3 regions of the Paraburkholderia megapolitana genome follow, and region 2 is predicted to be linked to each of the others. Evidence: riboswitches for the same ligand, from Rfam matches in the RefSeq annotation. Region 2 holds a riboswitch; each other region holds the start of a gene.
What was found. A riboswitch is a leader RNA that binds a small molecule or an ion and turns the genes downstream of it on or off. The one in region 2 is predicted to bind cobalamin.
Positions count from the first base shown of each region.

Region 1: it holds a riboswitch for cobalamin, as region 2 does, so the genes downstream of both, FNZ07_RS25740 (CbtB domain-containing protein) here and cobG (precorrin-3B synthase) in region 2, are expected to answer to the same signal.
Region 3: it holds a riboswitch for cobalamin, as region 2 does, so the genes downstream of both, FNZ07_RS24505 (TonB-dependent receptor domain-containing protein) here and cobG (precorrin-3B synthase) in region 2, are expected to answer to the same signal.

Region 1 covers NZ_CP041745.1:2,796,911-2,802,785, forward strand. The annotation lists gene FNZ07_RS25725 (LysE family translocator) at 1-521, opposite strand, end outside; gene FNZ07_RS25730 (LysR substrate-binding domain-containing protein) at 618-1,493, shown strand; gene FNZ07_RS25735 (CbtA family protein) at 1,557-2,291, opposite strand; gene FNZ07_RS25740 (CbtB domain-containing protein) at 2,304-2,513, opposite strand; cobalamin riboswitch at 2,562-2,704, opposite strand; gene FNZ07_RS25745 (histidine phosphatase family protein) at 2,719-3,279, shown strand; gene FNZ07_RS25750 (SMP-30/gluconolactonase/LRE family protein) at 3,550-5,463, shown strand; gene FNZ07_RS25755 (response regulator transcription factor) at 5,492-5,875, opposite strand, start outside.
Region 2 covers NZ_CP041743.1:2,556,186-2,562,060, reverse strand. The annotation lists gene FNZ07_RS10905 (sodium:solute symporter family protein) at 1-873, shown strand, start outside; gene cobM (precorrin-4 C(11)-methyltransferase) at 987-1,730, opposite strand; gene FNZ07_RS10895 (cobalt-precorrin-6A reductase) at 1,823-2,563, opposite strand; gene cbiE (precorrin-6y C5,15-methyltransferase (decarboxylating) subunit CbiE) at 2,560-3,819, opposite strand; cobalamin riboswitch at 3,904-4,080, shown strand; gene cobG (precorrin-3B synthase) at 4,200-5,597, shown strand; gene FNZ07_RS10880 (precorrin-8X methylmutase) at 5,590-5,875, shown strand, end outside.
Region 3 covers NZ_CP041745.1:2,522,088-2,527,962, reverse strand. The annotation lists gene FNZ07_RS24505 (TonB-dependent receptor domain-containing protein) at 9-2,009, opposite strand; cobalamin riboswitch at 2,099-2,302, opposite strand; gene FNZ07_RS24500 (fatty acid--CoA ligase) at 2,546-4,189, shown strand; gene FNZ07_RS24495 (MaoC family dehydratase) at 4,212-4,682, shown strand; gene FNZ07_RS24490 (alpha/beta fold hydrolase) at 4,738-5,875, shown strand, end outside.

The sequences.
Region 1 (5,875 bases), on a different replicon from region 2:
GCGAGCAGCACGCCAGCTGCGCACCACAGCGACAGCGACACCGCCGCCGACACCCCGAACGCGCCGCCAAGCAACAACGCGAGATGCAGCGGCCCATTCGCGAGCATCGCGAACGACGCCGCCGCGCCGAGGGCCATGGCCCAACCCTTCGGATTGAGCCAGAGCAGACACGCCCCGCCGAGCAAGGTGGTGGGCGCCGCCGTCGAGCGGTCGAGATCGGGCGCCCCGCTGCGCGCGACCCGCCACGCCAGCCACAGCAGATATGCGCTGCCGATCGCCTTCATGCCGGTCTGCAGCACGGGCGCGGCCAGCAGCACGCCAGCGAGACCGGCGGCGGCAGCGGCGGCCAGCGACGCAAGCCCCAGCGCGATGCCCGCCATCAACGGAATCGAGCGGCGAAAGCCGAACTGCGAGCCCGACGCAGTGGCGAGCGCCGTCGCACCGCCGGGCGTCACGGTGGCAACGGCGGCAAACAGGATCAACGGTGCGATCGAGCCGGTCGAGGTGGCGACGAAGGACATGGCAGCGTTCCGGAGCAAAACGTCACTGTAGTCATCTCGTTCACATTAGAAAATCGAAAGTTTCTGATGATTCACATTAGACAATATAATGTGACGATGAACCGAAATCTCGACCTCGCACTGGTGCGCACTTTCGTTGTGGTTGCCGACCACAGCAGCATGACCGTTGCCGCCAACCGCCTGCATTTGACCCAAGGCGCGGTGAGCCAGCAGATCAAGCGCCTCGAGGAGGCTTTGGGTTGCGACCTGTTCGATCGCGTCGGACGCCAGCTCGAACTGACCCAGGTCGGCGAGCGCTTTCTCGGCAAGGCGAAACGCCTGCTCGGCATGAACGATGAAATCTGGGCGGATATGGCGGCCCGTCCGATACTCGGCCAGGTGCGCCTGGGTGTCCCCTACGATCTGGTCGGCGCCTGCTTCGCGCCGATCTTCAAGGCGTTTACCGAAGCGTGGCCGAACGTGGAGATGGCGATTGTCTGCGGTTCATCGCCGGAACTCGCGGAGGCACTGGCGCGCGGTTCGCTCGATGTCGCAGTGATCGAAGAACCTGCAACCGAAGCAAGTGGCGAATGTCTGCGTGTCGAACGCCTGGTGTGGGTCGGCGCGCGCGGCGGCAGCGCGCATCTGAAGCGACCGCTGCCGGTCTCGATGGTGAGCGACACCTGCGCATTCCGGCAGACCGTGCTCGGTGCGCTGGGCAGCAGTGGCATCGAGTGGCGCACGGTCTTCGAGAGCGGCAACATCGAAGCGACCACCGCGACGGTGCGCAGCGGGCTCGCTGTGACCGCGTGGCTGACGTCGACCGTGCCCGCCGATCTCGACATTCTCAGCGCGGATGCTCAACTGCCCGAACTTCCGCCGTTCGCGATCAGCCTGCGATTTCCTGCGCAGGGCGCCAACCCGGCCGGACGCGAACTCGCGCAGTTCATTCGCGATGGACTGCTGCGGCAACATCGGCCCGCGCCGATGTGAAGCAGCAACGCGCAGCAGGATTTCGCCGATGTCGCGCTCGCTCGACTTCTCGACTTCAACCGTTCACAGCCCGGCCGGCAACACGTTGCGCGAGCTCTGCTGTGCACGCTCGACGAGCGCACCGAACAGCAACCCGATCGTCGTCCACATGATCGCCTGCATGCCAAGCGCCGCGAGGCGGAATTTCCACAGCAGCGCAGCGGGGAATGCAACCGGCACTTCGTTGATCGACGGTAGACCAAGTTGCACGGCCGCGATGATGACGATAAAAACCGCACCTGCCACGATCGCTCCGTTCCACGCACCGAAGCGTGCCGCCGCGTGACGGCGCAGCTTCAACGAAAACACCGTCGCCGCCAGCGAGATCGCGATCATCAGGAAGAACAGGCCCGTGCGATAGCCGATCGTCTCGGGGTCGCCGATCGACGGAGGATTCGCCGGGTACTTGAGATTCGGCACGATCACGATCGCGACGAACGCTGCGAGCGCGAGCAACGCCGACAATGCACGTGCACCGAGCCGACCCGAGCGGCCATATGCATACGCGAACACGAGCGAGAACAACCCGCCCACCGCTGCGCCATACACGACTACACCGGTCAACAAACCGAGCCCCGCCTGCGTGTGACGGCTGACAATTTCCGGTTCGGGAGCTTCGCCCTTCGCCGCATCGGCCTTCTCTTCGAACGAGATCGCCTGATCGACCTGCGGTTCGCCGGCGATCTTCGCAAAAGTGAACGTGAGCAATCCCGCGACGATGCCCGTGAGCATCCCGCGCATCAACAATCTACCGACCATGTCGACTCCCGGTTAGTGGCAAGGAAAGCCGAGCAGATGGCGGCCGTCGTGCACGAACTCGTGCACGTACATGCCGGGGATCAACGACGTCGCGCCCTCTTCGGCGCCGACGAAGTAGATCGCCAGTAACAGCAGCAGGCCGCCGAAGATAATCCACGGCAGCAATTCACGCAGAGGGATCGGCACCGGCTGGACAGCCGGTTTGAAAACAGCATCGGTCATGACGGACTTCTCCTGGGGTTACGCGCCCCGATAGTCGTGGTGGTCGTGAGAAAAAGATGACGCGAAGCGAGGGTCTGGCTTCCGGTTCTTCATTGAACCGATTACAGTGGCGCGACCGCACCGGACTTGCACCGGCTTCCTTGCTTCAGCGGCGTTATTCTACGCGCTAAACTTCGCGGCACATGCTTCATGGGAGATCAGCGCAATGCACACGCGGTTATGGCTAGTGAGTCATGCAGCGACCGCCGCGATGCGCAGCGGCCGCTTCCCCGCCGACGATCCACTCGATGCGCGCGGTCAAGACGACGCGCATGCGTATCGCACACAACTCGATGTGCCTCGCGATGCGCTCGTGTTCAGCAGCCCTGCCCCATGTGCTCGCGAAACGGCCGCAGCGTTGAATCTCACCGCCGACATCGCACCTGCGCTTGCCGACATGAGTTACGGTCGCTGGCATGGCCAGCGCGTCGCGGACATCGCAACAGACGAGCTGCCGATGCTCTCCGCCTGGAGTACCGATCCCCATGCCGCGCCGCCCGATGGAGAATCGTTCGCCACGGTATCGACGCGGGTTGCGCAGTGGCTCGAACAACTTGCCGATGTGCCTGCCGTCGTCGCGGTCACGCATGCTGTCGTGATACGCGCCGCGCTACTGCATGCGCTACGTGCACCGCTCACTGCTTACACGCGAATCGAAATCGGCCCGCTCTCGCGCATCGAATTGCAACGTTCGACGCGCGGCTGGGTCTGGTGGCCCGCTGCATAGATAGTGGGATCGATCTGCGCGTCGCTCATCTCCTGCATGCGCTCCGCATAAGGCTCGACTTTCATTTGCATGTCCGTTGCGCACGCACATGGTGCGCAGCTCTTCATCGCACTCGCACAATCTAACGCGCGTGTAAGGCTTGCGAACATCGTCGCATGCAACACGCGTCGATATTCTCGTGCAATTGTCATCGCAACATCACCCATGTTCGCGATTCGCGAACTATATTGGGAGGTCAGGGAAAAACAATACTGCTGAGAGGATTCACCGATGATCAAGCATCGCATCTATTCCGCGTTTCTTTCCGCCGTGCTGATCGCTGCGATCGCGCCGGTATGTCAGGCGCAGCAGTACACCACCGACTGGATCGCCAACACCTTCGGCACCGACGCCACGCATGTGGGCAGTACCGCGCGCTCGATGTGGGTCGCGCCCGAAGGCGTCATCTACACGGCGTCGTTCTGGGATGAAAACGAAGGTGGTGTTGCGCTCTATCAGAGCGGCAAGAGCATCGGCTCGTTTGGCCTGCACAACGAGTTCCAGGGCAGCGCCATTACCGGCAACGCCACATCGATCTTCGCCGCCTTGCAATTCAACAACGTGTACGGCAGCGGCGCAGTGGGACGCTACAACCGCACCACGCAAACGCGCGATGTACTCATCAACGTCAGTGCGGACACAACCGAAACCCATGCCGATGTCGTGACCGGGCTCGCCACCTCGGGCTCGGTGCTGTATGCGAGCGACCTGCCTGGCAATCGGGTCCGCGTCTACACCACAGACGGTGTCTGGCAGCAGGACATCAACGTGACGTCGCCAGGTGCGCTCGCCATCGACAGCTCCGGCAATCTCTGGGTCGCCCAGAAGAGCGCAGGCACAATCGCCGAATTCAGTTCCACCGGCACGGCGATGAACACCATCCAGATGCCCACTGGTGCGAAACCTTCGGCGCTGTTCTTCGACACGACGAAACAACTGCTCGTTGTCGGCGACGAAGGGCCGGACATGAACATCAAGGTCTACAACACCTGGCTCATTCCATTTCAGGTCGGTACGTTTGGGATCAAAGGCGGATATCTCGACAACACGACGGGTATCAAAGGCCAGGTCGGCGACAAGCGCTTCACGCGCGTCACCGGTATCGGCAAGGACTCCGCCGGCAACTTCTATGTGCTGAACAATCCATGGGGCGGCGGCTGGGATCTCGGCCGCGACGGCGGCACCGATATTCACGCCTACAACAAAGGCGTCCTGCAATGGACACTGCAGTCGCTGAACTTCGAGGGCGTCGGCGCACCCGATCCGGGTACGGACGGGGCGTACTTCTATAGCGGCACTAACATCTACACGGGCACCGCCGGAGGAACCTTCGTTGCGAACACCGTCGATCCGATCGACTATCCATCCGATCCGCGCCTCAACATCAACGATACGCAGCGCGACGAGCACTTCGGGCAGATTGTCTCGGTAGGCGGCAACCGCATTCTGGTTGCGTCAGGACAGAACCCGGCGATCTTCTACCTGTTCCACTTCAACGCTGCGAACGGCTATGTCGCGATACCGGATGCGTCGATTCCGGGTACGGCGTTCAATACGACGGCACCGATCACGGGTGGATTTTCTATCGATAGCAAGGGAGACATCTGGGCCGGTCTCGACCGGACGAACCACATCTATCACTATCCATTGATTGGCTTCGATGCTACCGGCAAGCCATCGTGGGGACCGGGCATCGCGCTCTACATTCCGCTTAGCGTCAGACCGATGACGCGCATCATCTACCTCGCGGAGAGCGACACGATGATCCTCGCGCAAGGCATTATCGGCAGCATCGACTGGACGTCGATCGGCACGCGGATCGAGGTGTATCACGGCTGGGCCGCGGGCAACATGACCAAGCCTAACCCTGTGCTCACCGTCGCCAATCCGAAGTCGATTACGGCGGCCGGCAACTATCTGTTCGCCGGATACGTGCACACCGTGCCTAACATCGACGTGTTCAATCTCACCACCGGCAACCTCGACACAACGTTGATCAATGCGAGCCCGAGCACCGTGAGTGTCGGTAACGACGTCGATTCGATGTATGGGCTCAGAGCGTATCTGCAGTCGACCGGGCAGTACGTGATCACCAAAGATAACTACAACGACTCAAGCATCATCGTGCATCGCTGGACGCCGTAACGCTGTAACGCCGTAAGCGGCGACACCGCTACGCCGGGATATCGCTCTCGCGATGTCCCGGCTCGTAGAACATCGCGAACAGTTCCGACTGCGAGCCGATGCCGAGCTTCGCGTAGATGTGTTTCTTGTGCGCGCGCACGGTCTCGAACGAGATCGCGAGTTTCTCCGCAATCGCGCGCGTTGAAAACCCGCTCAACGACAACATCGCCACTTCGATCTCGCGCGCGGTCAGCACACCGCGGCCGTTCCTGCCGGACAATGCGCCGATGCGCGCGGGTAGATCGGTGGCATCGGCGGCGTCGGCTTCGGTCACAAGCACAGTCTCGCCGGCCGGACCAAAATTCTCATAGCGCAGCCGCTGCTGCATGAGCGCAAGCACCCACGGCGCGAACAGCGTGAGCAACGCAATTTC
Region 2 (5,875 bases):
CACTACTACGGCGGCCTCGGCGACATGTTCCATGCGATCGATACCGCGCGGCCCGGCTTCCTGAGCTTCCCTGCCAAAGGCTCGAGCGTGATCTGGTTCCAGTCGACCGTGCTGCTCACGGCACTCGGCTTCTTCATGTGGCCGCATACGTTCGGCTCGGTCTTCACCGCGAAAGACGAGCGCATCTTCCGCCGCAACGCAGCCGTCCTGCCGCTCTACCAGTTGATCCTGCTGTTCGTGTTCTTCGTCGGCTTCGCGGCGACGTTGAAAATACCGGGCCTGAAAGGCGGCGACATCGATCTGTCGCTGTTCCGCCTGACGATCCAGACGTTCGACCCGTGGTTCGTCGGCGTGGTCGGCGCGGCCGGCGTGCTGACCGCGCTGGTGCCGGGTTCGATGATCCTGACGACCGCGTCGACGCTGCTCGCCAACGACGTGTATCGCGGCGGCCTACAGCGCAGTGCGTCCGACGCGACCGTCACGAAGATTGCACGCGTGCTCGTGCCGGTCGTTGCGCTGGTCGCGGTGGCGTTCACGCTGCACGGCGGCGAAACAATCGTCGCCCTGCTGCTGATGGGTTACAGCTTCGTCACGCAGCTGTTCCCGGCGCTGATCTGCAGCCTCGCGCCGCGTAACCGCGCGACGAAGCAAGGTGCGTTCTGCGGGATCGTGGTCGGCGTCGCGGTGGTTGCGGTGACGACGCTGATGCACCTGAGCGTCGGCCAGTTGCTGCCGTTCCTGCCGGAGCCGCTGAAGGACATGAACATCGGCTTCATCGCGCTCGCGTTGAACATCATCGTGTTCGTCGTGGTGAGCGCGCTGACGCAGCCGCGCGTGCAGTCTGGGGAAACCGCTGCGCAGACGCGGGCGTAGTGAGCCGTTCGTCGTGAGTCGTTGGTAACTGTGCGTTGTTAGCGCAATGAGCCGCATGCCATGAACACGGCGTGCGGCTCATTGCGCATCGCACCCGGAATTCACGCTTACACTCAACTTGCCGACCGCCCCGCATCCTTCGCATACAGCGTCGAGTCCGAAAACTTCTCCACCGTCAGCACCCGGCCGACCAGGATCAGCGCCGTCCGCTCGATGTCGGTTGCTTTCACCTTCGCGACGATATCGGCGAGCGTGCCTGACACGCGCTCTTCATCGGGCCAGCTCGCGCGATAGACCACGGCCACCGGACACGTCGCGCCGTAATGCGGCATCAGTTCGTCGACGATGTGCGCCAGATGCCGCACGCCGAGATGGATCGCCATCGTCGCGCGATGCCGCGCGAGGTCGCCCAGCTGTTCGCCGGGCGGCATGTTCGTCTTGCGCGCGAAGCGCGTCAGAATCACGGTCTGCGAGACATCCGGCAGCGTCAGTTCGCAACCGAGCGTCGCAGCCACCGCCGCGACTGCGGTGACGCCCGGCACGATCTCGTAAGGCACGCCCTGTTCACGCAGACGCCGGATCTGCTCGCCGATCGCGCCGTACAGAGACGGGTCGCCGGAATGTACGCGTGCGACGTCCTGGCCTTTGCGGTGTGCCTCGACCAGCAGCGCGACGATCGTGTCGAGATCGAGATCCGCGGTGTTCACCACGCGCTCCGCCGCGTGCCCGTCGAGCACGGCAGACGGCACCAGCGAGCCGGCATACAGAATCACCGGGCAGGTGCGCACGAGACGCTGCCCCTTTACGGTGATCAGTTCGGGATCGCCCGGCCCTGCGCCGATAAAAAACACCGTCATGCCACACTCCGTGATCAGAAAGAAAGAATGAATGGGAAGCTGCGATGAGGCAGCGCTCGTCGAGCGCTGCTCGATGTCGCACGCACGTCGTATCAGGGTATGGTCCGCAGCGCGTGCAGCAGGTCGGCCGGATCGTCGAACTCGCGATCGGCCGCGGGCAACGTGGGGCGCCGCAGGATGATCACCGGCACGCTCCGTTCGCGTGCGACGTCGAGTTTTGCCGAGGTCGCACTGCCCCCGCTATTCTTGCTGATTACGACGTCGAATGCATGTCTGTCGAACAATGTGCGCTCGCCTTCGTGCGAAAACGGTCCGCGCGCATCGAGCACACGGGCGCGGGCATTGCCCGGATGCGCGTCGAGACAGCGGATGGTCCACTGCTGATGCGCGGGAATCGCGTCGAGATGGGCAAGCGGTTCGCGTCCCAGCGTGAAGAGCGGGCGCGCAAACGGTTCGAGCAGGCTGACGATGCCGTACCAGTCGTCACACCAGCGCCAGTCGTCGCCGGCCCGCGGCTGCCAGGCCGCGCGCCGCAGGGCCCAGTAAGGCAGGTTCGCCGAACGGCTCGCTGTCGCTGCATTTGCGCTGATCTGCGCGGCGTACGGATGGGTTGCATCGACCACTAACCCGATCCGTTCGTCCAGCAGATAGCGCGTAAGCCCGGCCGCGCCGCCGAAGCCGCCGGTGCGCACCGCGCTTGCGAGATCGTCGGGTACCTTGCCGAGGCCGGCGAGGCTGTAGACGTGCGGGCCATCGGATGTGCCGGTCGAAGGCAACGCACGCGCGATACGCAGCGCGTCGCCCGTGCCGCCGAGTAGCAGGATGCGTGTCATCGAGGCGGTGCGGTGCCGACAACCGCCGCAGTGCTCGACTCTGAAGGTTCATCGAAAGGCTTGCGGCTATCGAGCAGCGTGACCGGCAGCGTCGGTCGCCACGTATCGAAACCGCCGAGCGGCTGCACATGTGCGAGCGCGATACGCGTCAGCGTGCCGCCATGCGCGCCGCGCCACGCGACGAGCCTCGCCTCGCCCTGCACCGTCACTGCATTCGCGACCAGCCGGCCACCGGGCCGCAGGCGAGCCCAGCACGCATCGAGCACACCCGCCGTCGTCACCCCGCCGCCGATAAAAATCGCGTCCGGCGCAGGCAGCCCCTCTAGTGCGGCTGGCGCGCTACCTGCGACGAGTTGCAGGCCAGGCACGCCGAGCGCATTGCGATTGTGCGCGATGAAATTCTGCCGCTGCGAATCGGCCTCGATCGCAATCGCACGGCACGATGGATGCGCGCGCATCCATTCGATCCCGATCGAACCCGCGCCCGCACCGACATCCCACAGCAGTTCGCCAGGCACGGGCACAAGATGCGCAAGCGCCAGCGCACGGATGTCGCGCTTTGTCAGTTGCCCGTCGTTGAGATAGGCGTCGTCGGGCAGACCTGGCGTGAGCGGCCATATGGTTGCGCCGACGCTTGCGCGGCATTCGAGTGCGACGAGATTCAGCGCCGCGACCTCGCCGGCCTGCCAGGCATCGGCGCGCGCATCGATACGGCGCTCGAGCGGGCCGCCCAGGTGTTCGAGCACGATCATCCGCGTGGCACCGAAACCGCGTGCGTCGAGTAGCGCCGCAAGCGCCGCCGGGGATGCGCCGTCGCTGCTCAGCACCAGCAGACGCGCGCCGTCGTGCAGATGCGCATGCACCGCGGCAAGCGGCCGGCCGACCAGCGACAGCACCGTCACATCCTGCAACGGCCAGCCGACGCGCGCCGCGGCCAGCGACAGCGAAGACGGTGCGGGCAGCACACGCAGTTCGTCGGCGGGAAGCTCGCGTGCGAGCGTCGCGCCGACACCGAACAGCATCGGATCGCCGCTCGCCAGTACGCATACCGGTGTGTGTCGATGTGCGAGCAACGGCGCGAGATCGAAGGGTCGCGGCCAGGACTCGCGACGTGCGCGCAAACGCGCGGGCAACATCGCGAGATGGCGCTCGCCGCCTACCACCACCGAAGCATCGAGCAACGCACGCCGCGCCGCGCGCCCCAGACCGGCGAAACCCTCTTCACCGATGCCCACCACCGTCAACCACGCAGGCATCCCGCCATCCTCATCGTCGTTCTCTCGCTTGCTCGCCATGGCACGCCGCATAAGGGCGGCCCATCGTGGCGCTATGGAAAGAAGGCATAATACAGCCTCGCCGGTGCCCTTCGGGGCCGAACAGGGAACACAGCGACACTGTGGCTGCCCCCGCAACTGTATGCAGCGAGTCCGCGCTCCACACGCCACTGGATCAACCGGGAAGGCCGGTGCGGACGACGACCTGCTAGCCAGGAGACCTGCCGGCCAGACTGTTCGCGCCAGCCATCATCGGGCGGGGTGTACCGATGCCGCGTTTGCCTCCTTGAGGTACAAACCGGGCCGTCGCGCGACGCCAACCCGGTAATCGCTTGAACCACGTTCCGTCCGCTGCTTTATCTATCGATTCGTCTGGCGCGTCGCCTGCGTCGTCGGCACACCGCCGCGTGTCGGCGTGTCCCGCGCTCACGCGCATCGTCGCTGCGCGCGACGGCGGGCTGTGCCGGATCAGATTGCCCGGCGGCGTGCTGCACGCGCACGAAGCAGCGGCCATCGCCGAGGCCGCAACGCTGCACGCGTCGGGTGTGATCGAGTTGACCAATCGCGCGAATCTGCAACTGCGTGGCGTGCGCTCCGGACACGAAGCCGCACTGACCGCACGGCTTCTGCAAGCGGGCCTCGGGCCGCAGATGCCGGCCGACACTCCGCACACCATCGAGGCAATCGACGGCATCCGTAATCTGATGATCAGCCCGCTCGCAGGCCACGATCCGCAGGCGCTTTGCGACACCCGCGCGCTGGCGGCGCCGATTCTCGCGCTGCTGCAAAGCGAGCCGCGTTTCGCGACGCTGTCGCCGAAATTCGCGCTGCTGCTCGACGGCGGCGAACAGCTGATGGCGATCGATCATCCGCACGACATCTGGCTCGCTGCGATGCCAGCCGATTACGACGAGCCGCGCTTCGCGGTCGGATTCGCAGGATGTCCGTCGCTCGAAGCAGGCAGCGCGCTCGCTGCGGTTGTGCAAGCGGACGTGCCGGCGTTGCTCGATGCGTTGCTGCACACCTTTATCGATCTCGCCGGCACCGACGACACGCGCATGCGCAACCTGCTCGTCGCCCACGATGCACACGTGTTGCTGCAACGTGCCGCTGATCGCGTCGGCATCGCTCTGCAACACGGCTCGCAGATCGATGCGTGGCGCCGCGCGCCTACCGATCCAACGAAGCGACTCGGCGCACACCCGCAAGGCGATCCACAACGATGGTACGCAGGCGGTCAACCGCTCGCCGGACGGATCGATGCCGCGACACTGCGCGAACTCGGCGCACTGTCCGCGCGACATGGCGACGGCTCGCTGCGCGTGACGCCGTGGCAAAGCGTGCTGCTACCGAACCTCACTGCGAACTCTGTCGAAGCCGCGTTATCGGGCCTGCATGCGCTTGGCTTCGCGTGCGATCCAGCGCATCCGTATGCGGCAATCGTCGCGTGCTCCGGTTCGACGGGTTGTGCGAAAAGCGCCGCCGATACCAAAGCGGATGCTCAACGACTCGCTGCACTACTGACCCACGATAGGACCACTTCGTCTGCCGTTCATTTGACCGGTTGCACGCGCTCCTGCGCGGCCGCCCACTGCGCGCCGCATACGCTGCTCGCAGTCGCAGCTGGCCGCTACGACCTTTACCAGCGCGCGGACACGTCCAGTGAAGGCCGCTTCGGTGTGTGCATCGCACACCACCTGACTATCGAACAAGCCGCCGCGCAACTGAACCGCCCAGCCCGGAAATCACCCGATGCATGACTACCTTCGCGACGGTCAACAGATCTACCGTCAGTCGTTCGCGACGATCCGTGCGGAAGCCAACCTGTCGCACATCCCCGCGGACCTCGAAAAACTCGCCGTGCGTGTGATCCACGCATGCGGGATGACCGACATCGTCGACGACCTGCGTTTCTCGGCGAGCGCGGGTCACGCCGGACGTACGGCGCTCGCCGCCGGCGCCCCGATACTCTGCGATGCACGCATGGTTGCAGAAGGCATTACGCGCGCACGGTTGCCCGCGCGTAACCCCGTGCTTT
Region 3 (5,875 bases), on a different replicon from region 2:
TCCCCCACCTAAAACGTATAAGCAACCTTCCCAAACGCCGTCCGCCCCAGCGTGTTATATCCATACGCCGTCACATACTGCCGGTTGAACAGATTCGACAGATTCGCCGACACCGTGAGATGCGAGTTGACCCGATATGAAGCGCGCAAATCGACCCGCGTATAAGACGGCAGATAAGTCGCATTGAACTGATCGTCAAACGTCGTCCCGCCATACAGCACAGAGACGCCCGTGCTGAGTGCATGCAGGTGGAACTCATCCCAGGTGTGATCGACGCTCAGGTTGACCGTTTGACGCGGGCGACGATTGAGCCAGCTGCGGTCGGTGATGTCCTGCGGATTCAGGATGCCGACAGCAAGACTGACGGGTGTGGACTTGCCGAGCGTGCCTTTGTATGAGAGGTCGATGCCCTGAATACGCGCTTCGCCGATGTTATCGGGCGCGAAGGTCGCCGAGTTATACGCAATCAGGTTATGCACACGGGTGTTGTAAATCGCCACCGAGAAATTGCCGAACGAAGTGGCCGCGTCGAGCGCCGCTTCGACTGAATCGCTGCGCTCGGGCCGGAGATTCGGGTTGCCGAATTGCGGGTAGTACAGATCGTTGAACGTCGGCAGACGGAACGCGTTGCCGTATGACAGTCGCGCCGTGTACACCGGCGTGATCGCATACGACACGGCGACATTGCCGGTGTTGACCGACTGGCCTTCGACGATCTCATGGCGTCCCGCGAGGAACACGGTGAGCGCGCCGAGCGTCGCGGACTGGTGGAGCGACACCGCGGAGTCATTGCGCGTCGGCACGCCGGTTGGGATATCGACGGGCAGGAAGGCCTGTTCGCGCGAGAAGTCGTAGGCAAGCTTCGTCTCACCCGACAGCGGCAGGCCGAATAACCGGAAGCCCTTTTCCTGATGCGTGAGCGACGTCGATGTGCTGAGGCGCGTCGAGTCGATCTTGTCGCTCGAAATACCCGGGCTGTTGGTGTAGTAAAACTGGCGGTCGTTCGCGTAACCGACGGACTGGTCGAACTGCGTGTCCGGTGCGATGTCCCAGTGGAATGCGACGCCCGTCGTCAACTGGTGATCGAGTTGCCGGTTGTCGCCGCCCGCATTGTCGTACGAGAGGTCCGACCGGTGATAAAGCGCGAACGTGGAAATCGACCAGTCGCCGTGCGCATAGCCGAGCCGGCCGTCGATATCCTGCGCGTGGTACGGATTGCGGCCTGCTTCGTGACCGTATGCGTAAGGCTGGGTCGTATCGATCCCGGCCGTGTTGTAGTCGTGCAGTCCCAACGAATAAGTGAGCCCGGCAAGCGCAGCAAGCGGGCCTGTCGAAGGGACACTGCCAGACGTACGAATCTGCGTATCGAACGTCTTGTTCGAGCCACCACCGGTGGAAATCATCGTCTGGTTGGGCTGATTCGCCGAGTGGCGTGTGAACAACTGCACGACACCGCCCACCGCGTTGGCGCCGAACGAGGCGGCCGCGGGGCCTGAAATCACTTCGACGCGCTCAAAGGCTGAAGCCGGCAGATCGGCCCATTCCGCTGTGCCCGTGGTCGCGGAGCCCACGCGGATACCGTCGATAAACACGGCAACCTGCGCACCCGACGAACCGCGAATGCTGACAGACGCCGTCGCGCCCGGCCCGCCGTTCTGCGCAACGGTAACACCGGGAAGCGTAGCGAGCGCCTGCGTGATGCTGGGATCGGCGGGCGAGAGCCGGTCGAGATCCTGACGCGTCAGAACGTGTGTCGTCGCGTACCGCTGATCGAACGATTGCGGTAGATGCTGCGTATCGCCGGTGACGACGATGTTCGGCAGCGTGGTCGTGGTGTCGGAGGAAGACTGCGGCGCCGTTGGCGGTGTCGAATCGTCAGCCGCCTGTGCGATCGATGCACCGAACGAAAGGGCGAGGGCGGCGGAAATTCCCGCGATTCCTGCAACTCCCGCAACGCGACGCAAGAAAGCTTTCTGAAAGAAAGAGGTTTTTCTAATAATGCTAGCCATGTGACAGATCCAGAGGTCGGAGCCGTCCTTGCAACACGCAACCGCATCATGCGGTGCTCGCGCTTCGGGACACCCCGCCCGGCGCGGCTGCAGGACCTCGGTTGATGGCAGGTCTCCTGGCTCACGGGTCGCCGCCCGGTGCCGACCTTCCCGGTTTCCCAGTGGTCACGATTGGCACGGACTCGCCGCTTACAGTTGCGGGGGCAGCCGCAGACTCGAAGCGTCGATCCATCGACGCGACTACTGCGTTCCCTTTTATCCCCATCACGGGAACCATCGAGGCGAGAGCGTAACGATTCCCGCGCGGCGCAGTCAATCTTTTCGGGCAAACGCGGGGCTTTTACGACGCGCTTTTGCAACGGCCCCGTCTGCGCCGCAATCTCCGCGGCGCGCCTACCCCCATAACGCTCCCCTGTTCGGGGATAGTCCGTCCCCCTGATCAAATCGATGATGGCATCAACCGGGATGCCACCGCACGCGATACGTACCCACAGCCTGTGTCAGCCCGATCGATTTCTCGACTCAAGGAGATTTAGATGCAGGACGCCGTGCAAGACATCACGCCTTCCCCGTACGCCTATCCGCTGCTGATCAAGCAGTTGCTGCATACGTCGTTCGTTCAGGCACCGGACCAGGAAATCGTCTACCGCGGCAAGCTGCGGATGACCTACACCACGCTGCAGGAACGCATTGCGCGACTCGCCAATGGCCTCGACGGGCTCGGCGTGCGGCACGGCAGCACGGTGGCGGTGATGGACTGGGACAGCCACCGCTATCTGGAGGCGTACTTCGCGGTCCCGATGATGGGTGCCGTGCTGCAGACAGTCAACGTCCGGTTGTCGGAGGCCGAGATCGCCTACACGATCAACCACGCCGGCGCCGAGGTGCTGTTCGTTCACACCGATTTCCTGCCGGTGGTCGAAGCGATCAAGGATCAACTCGAAACGGTGCGCACGTTCGTGTGGATCGATGAGCCGGGTGGTGAACCGACTGCGCACACCATTGCGTTCGCCGCCGAATACGAGGAAATGCTCGCGGCCGGCGCCACGAGCTACGACTTCCCCGACTTCGACGAGAACACCCGGGCCACCACGTTCTATACGACCGGTACCACGGGCCTGCCCAAGGGCGTGTACTTCTCGCATCGTCAGCTGGTTCTGCACACGCTGACCTTGATGGCGGCGCTTGCAAGCCCGATGTCGGGCCAGCGTTTTCACCGCGGCGACGTCTATATGCCGCTCACGCCGATGTTCCATGTGCACGCCTGGGGCATGCCATACATCGCGACGCTGCTAGGCGTGAAGCAGGTCTATCCGGGCCGCTATGTGCCCGAGCGTCTCGTACAACTGATCCGCGACGAAGGCGTCACGTTTTCGCACTGCGTCGGCACGATCCTGCACATGCTGCTTTCGTGCGATACCGCGAAGCACGCGGACTTCAGCAAATGGAAGGTAATCATCGGCGGCGGCGCGTTGCCACATGGTCTTGCGAGCGCGGCGCTCGAGCGCGGCATCGATATCTTCGTCGGCTACGGCATGTCGGAGACGTGCCCCGTGCTGAGCCTCGCGCAACTTCCGCCGCACACCGGGCCGCTCGATCGCGATGAAGAGGTGCGCTTGCGCTGCAAGACCGGCTTCCCCATTCCGCTCGTCGATCTGCGCATCGTCAACGAGAACATGGAAGACGTTGCGCACGACGGCAAGGCCTACGGCGAGATCGTCGCTCGTGCACCGTGGCTCACGCAGGGCTACCTGAACAATCCCGATGCCTCCACGCAACTCTGGGCTGGCGGTTACCTGCATACCCAGGACATCGCGAACATCGACGCGACCGGCAACATCCAGATCACCGATCGCATCAAGGACGTCATCAAGTCGGGCGGCGAGTGGATCTCGTCGCTTGAAATCGAGAGCCTGATTTCGCAGCACCCCGATGTGGCGGAAGTCGCCGTGATCGGCATCAAGGACGACAAATGGGGCGAACGGCCGGTGGCGCTCGTGGTGCTGAAGGCGGGCGCGGCGCTGACTGAAAACGGTGTCAAGGAACACGTGATGGGTTTCTGCAAGACCGGGCGGATCTCGAAGTACGCGGTGCCGCAGATCGTCAAGTTCGTCGAAGCACTTCAGAAAACGAGCGTCGGCAAAACCAACAAGAAGTGGTTGCGCGAACAGTTCGCGTGACCGGCCTTAAGGAGCAGACACGATGAGCATCAATGGATACAGCGTCGCCACGATCGACGATTTCGTTGGCCGCGAACTGGGCGTATCGGACTGGGTCACCGTCGATCAGGCACGCATCGACGCCTTCGCGGCGTGTACCGGCGACCGGCAGTGGATTCACGTGGACGTGGAGCGCGCGAAACGCGAGAGCCCGTTCGGCGGCACGATCGCGCACGGCTATCTGACGCTGTCGCTGCTGGCGGCGGCCGCGATCGAGGTCGGCATCATTCCCGCGGATGCATCGGCCGGGCTGAACTACGGGCTCGACAAGGTGCGCTTCATGACGCCGGTGAAGGCGGGTGCGCGCGTGAGAAATCGCGTGACGCTGGTCTCGGTGGAAAAGAAGGGCGGTGGCCGGATCATCGTCAAGACGATGAACGAATTGCAGATCGAGAACGAAGACAAGCCGGCGCTGATCGCCGAAACCCTGGCGATGCTCGTGGCGGCGGCGTAAGCCTTCGGATCGCACAACCAGGCTAACCAGACAGAGACGTTTGAGGAGCAGCACCATGGCGGCACATGACGAAAGCACGACACGCAGCGAGCAGGCGAACGACGTTGCGGCATCTGCCGCGGAAGGCATGCTCGGACCGAATCCGTTCGTGGGGCTGCGGCCACGCGACATTCTTGCTACCGCGCAACAGATCGGCACCCAGGCGCTGCGGCAACCGGCCTTGCTTCTCGAGCAGGAAGCGGCACTCGCTCGCGATCTGATGGCGGTATTAGGTGGCAGTGCGGACCTCGCGCCCTCGCAGGGCGACAAACGTTTCACCGATCCGGCGTGGCAGAGCAACTCGCTGTATCGCATGGCGATGCAAGGCTATGTCGCATGGCGCAACGCGTTGACAGGCTTTGTCGACCGCTCGACGCTCGACGACAAGAGCAAGGAACGCGCGCGGTTCGTCCTGTCGCTCTTCACCGATGCGGTATCGCCGACCAACACGCTGCTCGGCAATCCGGCGGCGCTCAAGAAGATCATCGATTCGGGCGGCGCCAGTCTGCTGGGCGGCATCCGCAACCTCGTGACCGATGTCGTGCAGAACCAGGGGATGCCGGCGCAAGTCGACAGGAGCGCGTTCAAGGTGGGTGAAAATCTCGCCACGTCGCCGGGTGCAGTGGTGTTTCGCAACGAGGTGCTCGAGCTGATCCAGTACGCACCGGCCACGGAGCACGTGTACACCCGCCCGCAACTGATCGTGCCGCCGCAGATCAACAAGTACTACGTGTTCGATCTGTCCGAAGGCAAGAGCATTGTCGATTACCTGGTGAAGAGCGAATTCCAGGTGTTCGTGGTGAGCTGGCGCAATCCTACCGCTGCGCAGAGTCACTGGGACCTCGATACCTATGTTGCCGCGCTGCTTGAGGCCATCGCGGCTATGCGCGAAATCACGGGTAGCGAGGACGTCAACCTGCACGGCGCGTGTTCGGGGGCGATGACGATTTCGGCGTTGCTTGGGCACCTCGCCAGCCGCGGCGACACGAGCGTGCATGCCGCCACGCTGATGGTTGCGGTGCTCGACAATACCGCCGACTCGCAACTTGGTCTCTTCGCCACACCGGAAGCCATCGCGGCCGCGAAGCAGAACAGCACGTCGAAGGGCGTGCTGGCCGGCGAGGAAATGGGCCGCGTGTTCGCATGGATGAGAC